3 regions of the Streptomyces sp. NRRL S-1813 genome follow, and region 1 is predicted to be linked to each of the others. Evidence: riboswitches for the same ligand, from Rfam matches in the RefSeq annotation. Region 1 holds a riboswitch; each other region holds the start of a gene.

Evidence for each region. Region 1 has a riboswitch for cyclic di-AMP ahead of IF67_RS0113310 (transglycosylase family protein). Riboswitches for the same ligand answer to the same signal wherever they lie in the genome.
Region 2: another riboswitch for cyclic di-AMP. It lies ahead of IF67_RS0125275 (M23 family metallopeptidase); the one in region 1 lies ahead of IF67_RS0113310 (transglycosylase family protein).
Region 3: another riboswitch for cyclic di-AMP. It lies ahead of IF67_RS0100325 (C40 family peptidase); the one in region 1 lies ahead of IF67_RS0113310 (transglycosylase family protein).

Annotation. Positions count from the first base shown of each region.
Region 1 is NZ_JOHB01000007.1:34,727-36,922, forward strand. Features, by position in the region: gene eno (phosphopyruvate hydratase) at 1-334, opposite strand, end outside; gene IF67_RS0113310 (transglycosylase family protein) at 738-1,403, opposite strand; cyclic di-AMP (ydaO/yuaA leader) riboswitch at 1,411-1,624, opposite strand; gene IF67_RS0113315 (transglycosylase family protein) at 1,835-2,196, opposite strand, start outside.
Region 2 is NZ_JOHB01000020.1:125,667-127,862, forward strand. Features, by position in the region: gene IF67_RS0125270 (DUF2332 family protein) at 1-483, opposite strand, end outside; cyclic di-AMP (ydaO/yuaA leader) riboswitch at 767-922, shown strand; gene IF67_RS0125275 (M23 family metallopeptidase) at 934-2,061, shown strand.
Region 3 is NZ_JOHB01000001.1:75,831-78,026, reverse strand. Features, by position in the region: gene pcrA (DNA helicase PcrA) at 1-679, opposite strand, end outside; cyclic di-AMP (ydaO/yuaA leader) riboswitch at 970-1,151, shown strand; gene IF67_RS0100325 (C40 family peptidase) at 1,159-2,196, shown strand, end outside.

The DNA.
Region 1 (2,196 bases):
GGATGGCGTTGGCGCCGAGCGAGCCCTTGTTGTCGGTGGCGTCCAGGTCGAACATGGCCTGGTCGATCAGCCGCTGCTCGGTCGCGTCGTAGCCGACGAGCTCCGGGCCGATCTGCTCGATGACGGCCAGGACGGCCTTCTCCACGCCCTTGCCCAGGTAGCGGTTCGGGTCGCCGTCGCGGAGCTCGACGGCCTCGAAGGCGCCGGTGGAGGCGCCGGACGGGACGGCGGCACGGCCGGTGCTGCCGTCGTCGAGGCCGACCTCGACCTCGACCGTGGGATTACCTCGCGAGTCGAGAATTTCGCGGGCTACGACGACGTCGATCGACGGCACGTTGTCTCCTTCGTGGGTGTCAGGCGTTATGCGCATGAGCCTAACGGCCTCGGGCTCGTCCGCCTGCCCTTGGCCCGCTCTGTGGGATGGAAAGCCGCGCAAAGCTCCCCGAGGACCCAGCTCACGGGCGTTTGGGCACATTGTCGCTGAACGGGAACATGCGCCGAGCGGGAGCGGTCGGCGGCGTGCGGCCGCCCCGGCGTCGGTCCGGCCTCGGCCCGGGCTCCGTCCGGGCTCCGTCCGGGCTCCGTCCGGGCTCCGTCCGGGCTCCGTCCGGGCTCCGTCCGGGCAGAAGAAACCCCGCCCCGGCGCGCTCGGGGGAAGGGCGCGCCGGGGCGGGGCGGTCTCACGGGGGAAGGGGGCCCGCCGCTCGGGCCCGCCCGCGTCCCGGTGAGGGAGGGACTCAGACGTTGAGCTTCTGACCCGGGAAGATCAGGTTCGGGTTGCCGCCGATGACCGACTTGTTGGCCTTGTAGACCGACTTCCAGTCGCTGCCGTGGGCCTTGGCGATCTTGGCGAGGGTGTCGCCCGCCTTGACGGTGTAGTTGCCGTGGCCCATCGACTTGCGCTCGGTGGAGCGCGAGGCGTGCTGCTCGGGGGCGGCCGGGGCCTTCTTCGCCTCGGTCTTGCCCTGGTCCTGCTGGGGCGCGGACTTGGTCTGCGCGGAGCCGGAGGTGTCGACGTCGGCGGCCGGGCCACCGGCGGTCAGGTTGCCGGCACCGGCGCAGGACCAGGCACCCGGCCCCTGGATGGCGAGGAGCTTCTCGGCGGCGGCGATCTGCTGGGACTTGCTGGCCAGGTCGGCGCGCGCCGCGTACTGCGTGCCACCGGCGGCGGCCCAGCTGGAGTTGGAGAACTGGAGGCCACCGTAGTAGCCGTTACCGGTGTTGATCGACCAGTTGCCGCCGGACTCACACTGGGCGACCTTGTCCCAGGTGGCCACGGAGGCGGCAGAGGCGGAGGTGGCGCCCATCAGCGGGACGGCCACAGCAGCACCGGCGATGCCGGCGAGGGTGGCGACGCGGACGGCCTTGGACGGACGACGGTGCTTGCCCTTGATGATCAGCATGGTTCGTTCGTTTCCTCACCGACGCCTACGAGGTGAGCTGTCGGGTTCGGGCTGTGAGAAATCGCCCGGCCGCGTGCGCGTGGCGCACGTGGCTTCACCCCAAGCCGGTTGACCCGCTTTCACGGGTGGGGCCGGCACGTACCTTGGGTCCCCCGCTCCTGCCTTCGGCGCTTGCGCGTCAAGTGCCTCCGATCACCGGCAGGATTCGGCGTGTGATCAAAGGGCCCGCTTTGGCGAGCGGTCCTGACGTTAAGCAGTAACCGCCCTGGGGTTCAAACCCCATCATGTGAACCAAGTTGACCGTTTTTGATCACGGGTAGGTCACATATCCGCAGGTGAACCCCGGTTCGACGAGGTGGGACGAACCGGGGTTCACCGGAGCCAACGAGAGCCATGTCTCACTTTCCCCAAAAGCGGGCGAAGGCGGCGAACTACCCTGCCGCGTGCCCCAGATCGAGCAGTTGGCCCGGCTTGATCAGGTCCGCATCGGAGCCGATGACGCCCTCGTTGCCCTCGTAGAGCGCGGCCCAGCCACCGGGCAGCCGGTGGGCCTGGGCGATGGCTGACAGCGTGTCACCCGGCCGCACGGTGTAGTTGCCGTCGGCCGCCGGGCCCGTGCGGTGCGCGTCATCGCCCCGCGAGGCATGCCGGCCGCCGGCGGACCTGTCCTCGTCGTCACCCGCGCCGCCGCGGTGCTTGCCCTTGGAGGGCGTCTCCTGCGGGGTGCCGGTCGTGTCCGGACGGCTGCCCCCGTCGGACGGGTCGGCGGACTGCGACGGGTCGCCGTCCCGGT
Region 2 (2,196 bases), on a different contig from region 1:
GTAGTGGTAGCGATAGCGGTCGGGGTACAGACACAGCCCCGCCGACGTGCCGACCTCCAGCAGCGCCAGCGGCTGCGGCAGGCGGGTGAGCAGCGGCAGCAGCGTGGCGCAGTGGGCCGGCTCGTCGGTCCGGGCGGAGCGCTGCATGATCACCGCGCGCACCTCGTCCCAGTGCCGGATGGTCCACTCGCGCCAGCGCCCGTACGCCATGTCACCGCGCGGGCCCAGCTCGGCGTGCGGGCCGTCGAGGTAGCGGACGGCGGCGAGCAGGAGGTCCGGCTGCTGTTTGTCGCCGGCCGGCAGCGATCCCGACAGCAGATCGCAGAGCTCCGGGTCGTGGCCGATCCGCGCGCTCAGCTCCTCATGCGCGGTGCACCGCCCCCGGGCCTGACGCCAGGAGAACTCCCGGTACCGCCCCGCCACTCCCCATGCGCCGGCGGCAGCGCTCTCGACGTTCCCGGTGTTCCCGACGTTGACGACCATGATCCGACGTTACTGCTCTCACGTTCCGTAATCGAGGGGCACCCCTCCGCATAACAACTGACGCACAATCAACGGGAGATCGTTTAGGGGTGGGCGGTCAACTCGCCCGGTTTGCGGCCATGCTGGCCGAAAAAGTCCATGCCAAACCTTGTGCGGAGACGACAGGGATTCACGGGAAGGCTTGGAATTCGGCTGCGATCTCTATTACTGTCCGATAACGCAGCGCGGTCGTCCCAGCCGTCGCAAGAGGCGGCACCGCGCGCCGACGCCGAATCCCGCACGCGCTTTTCACGCACCTCCAGCACCTCGAACTGCACCAAGGGAACCGGGGAACCACTTCCTTGGGGTGAATCGGACGCCCTCCGCCAGCGGGCGCCCGTAGGAGACCTTCCTGCTCCGAACCCGTCAGCTAACCCGGTAGGCGAGAAGGAAGGAAAGGAGAGCGCCCCCGTGGCGTCCAACAGGCCTGCCCCCGAGGGTCCGTCCGCCTACGACCTCGATGACCGAGGTGCCTTTCAAGGCCCCGGTGATGCGGACAACATGAACGACGGACCGTGGGAGGAATGGAATCCCACCGAGGACTCCATCCGCTCCGTCCGCGGCAAGCACCGGGTGGCCAAGCAGCGCGGCGGCGGACTCGCCCGCAGCAGCACGGTCCTGGGCGTCGGCGTCATCGCCGCGGTCGGCGCCGGCGGAATGGCCACGGCCGAGGGCCGCCCGGCGGTTCCGATCTCCATGCCGGACGTCGGCGGAATGGCCGACGACCTCGCCGACAAGCTCCCGGACGCCGAGTCCCTCCCCGGCGTCGGCGACCTCATATCGGACTCGGACTCGGGCACGGACTCCGCAGCGGCCGCGACCTCTGCGACGGACGGTGCGGTTCAGGACGTCTCCGGCCCCCTGACCCAGGCCTCCCGGACGGACTCGGGCACGGGCGCCGGCGAGGCCCTGCGCAGCCGCATCCTCGAGCAGGCCGACGCGCAGCAGGGCGCCGCCGAGCACGAGGCCCGTGAGGCCGCCGAACACGCCGCTTTCCAGAAGGCCGAGACCGAAGCCGCCACGCACCAGAAGTCGGCCGAAAAGGCCGCAGCAGCCAAGAAGGCGGCCGAGATGGAGGCCAAGCGCGAGGCCGAAGAAGCGGCCCGCCGGAAGGCGGAGGCCGCACGCCTCGCCAAGCTGGCGAAGAACTTCATCGCCCCGGTCTCCTCGTACACCCTCACCGCCGCCTTCGGCCAGGCCGGCGACCGCTGGGCCGCTGACCACACCGGACAGGACTTCGCCGCGCCGACCGGCACTCCCGTCAAGGCCGTGCACTCCGGCACCATCACCCAGGCCGGCTGGGCCGGCTCGTACGGCTACCGCATCGTCCTCACCCTCGACGACGGCACCGAACTCTGGTTCTGCCACCTGTCCTCGATGGTGAAGACCTCCGGCAAGATCAATACGGGCGATGTCATCGGCCGCGTCGGCGCCACCGGCAATGTCACCGGCCCGCACCTCCACCTGGAGGTGCGCCCCGACGCCGGCGACCCGATCGACCCCATGCCGTGGCTGCGCGATCACGGCATCAACGTGTGAGGTACGGCTTCAGGGCAGGCGTGACGCGCGGCCTCAAGGTGTGACGCGCGGCCTCAAGGTGTGACGCGCGGCCTCAAGGTGTGACGCGCGGCCTCAAGGTGTGACGCGTGGCCTCAAGGCGGGCGTGGCGCGCGG
Region 3 (2,196 bases), on a different contig from region 1:
CCGCTGTCCCGGCGAAGGTCTCCTCGTCGATGAGCTCGTTCTTGAGGTTGGAGATCTTCGCGCTGAAGGACTTGGGCGGGTAGCGCTTGGGGTCCAGATCCAGATCGCGGCAGACCAGGGCCATCAGGCGCTTGGAGTCGGCGGCGTCGTAGATCGAGAAGGACGAGGTGAAGCCCAGCTTCTTGGACTCGCGGCGCAGGATGCGGACGCAGGCGCTGTGGAAGGTGGAGACCCACATGGCGTTGGCGCGCGGGCCGACGAGCTCCTCGACGCGCTCCTTCATTTCACCGGCGGCCTTGTTCGTGAACGTGATCGCGAGGATCTGGCCGGGGTGGACATGGCGCTCGGCGAGCAGATGCGCGATGCGGTGGGTCAGCACCCGGGTCTTGCCGGAGCCGGCGCCGGCGACGATCAGCAGCGGGCCGCCGGTGTGCACGACGGCGGCCTTCTGCTCGTCGTTGAGCCCCTCCAGCAGCGTCGCCGGGTGGAGGGCGGGACGGGCGGCGCCGTCGCGGTAGAACGCCTCTCTGGGGGCGGGCGCGTCGAACCGCCCGCCGAAGAGGTCGGCGGGGATCTCCTCCGGGGCCGGGCCGTGCTCGTCCTCGGGAGGCGGCTGGTGCTCCTCCTCGCCCTTGTGGCCGAGGTCCGCCAGGAAGCTGTCGTCAAAGAGGCTGCTCATCGCCCACCGAGTCTAGGCTGCCGCACTGACAGCCCGCCGCGGAGTAGGCAATTGCGGGGCGCATACGGAGCGGGCCGTGGCGCCGCGGCAGGTCAGGCGGCCGGGCCCTTCACAGACCGGGCGCCGCCTCGTCTACCCGAATCCGACATCTGCCACAACAACCCCCGCATCGCGTTCAGGTCACGAAAAGGTTTCGGGCATATCGAACATCAGCCTTCACAGGAGCCACACGAGTTGGCTAACGTCCTCGCTCAGGCAGCCCGCCTCCCCGTGGACGACAGCGTCCGCACGGGCCGCCCACGCCGAGTCCGGCCCTGCCCTGGGGCATCCGGAGCCGGGGACCCACCAGCACCACCGGGGTGAATCGATCCGGGCAGCCGCCGTCGGCGGACGTCCGGACCGTAGGGCAAGCCTTCCGTCGACACCGCCCGAACCCGACAGCTAACCCGGTAGGCGGTCCACGGAAGGAGTCGCCGGCCTTGGCGTCGCATCGCAAGCCGCGCACCAGCATTCTCGCCTCACCCGGAGGCCGTCGTACGGCGGTCGGACTCACCACCGCCGCCCTCGCCTCGGCCACGCTGCTCTCGCAGTCCGCCGACGCGGCACCCCGGGCGCCCAGGCCCGGCATCGAAGAGGTCAAGCAGAAGGTCGACGGCCTCTACCACGAAGCCGAGGTGGCCACCCAGAAGTACAACGCCGTCAAAGAGCGCGCCGACGCCCAGCGCGACACCGTGGACGGCCTGCTCGACGCCGCCGCCAAGCGCGCCGAGAAGATGAACGAGTCCCGGCGCATGCTGGGCACCTTCGCCTCCGCGCAGTACCGCACCGGCGGCCTGAACCCGACGGCGCAGCTGATGCTCGCCAAGGATCCGCAGCAGTTCTTCGACCGCAGCCACCTCATGGAGCGGATGACCGGCCGGCAGAAGCAGGCCGTCTCCGACTACCAGGAGCAGCAGGCGGCGGCCGCCCGGCAGCGCGCGGAGGCGTCCCGCAGCCTGGAGCGGCTCCAGACGTCGCAGGCCTCCCTCAAGGAGTCCAAGCGGTCCGTGCAGGGCAAGCTGGCCGAGGCCCGGCAGCTGCTGTCCCGGCTGACCGCCCAGGAGAAGGCGCGGATGGCGGAGCTGGAGCGCCGCAAGGAGGCGGCGGCCAAGCGCAAGGCCGAGGAGGAGGCGCGCAAGCAGCAGGAGCGGGAGCGTCAGAGGCAGCACGACGGCGGCGGGCCGTCCGGCGGGCAGACCGGTGGCGGCGCCGACGACGGCTCCACCGGAGGTTCGTCCTCCGCCAAGGCCGAGAAGGCGCTCGCCTTCGCCCGCGCCCAGACGGGCAAGCCGTACGTCTGGGGCGCCACCGGGCCCAGCTCCTACGACTGCTCGGGGCTGACGCAGGCGGCGTGGAAGGCGGCCGGCATCGATCTGCCGCGGACCACCTGGGACCAGGTCAAGGTCGGCCAGCGGATCGCCACCAAGGATCTCAAGCCCGGTGACCTGGTCTTCTTCTACGACGACATCAGCCACGTG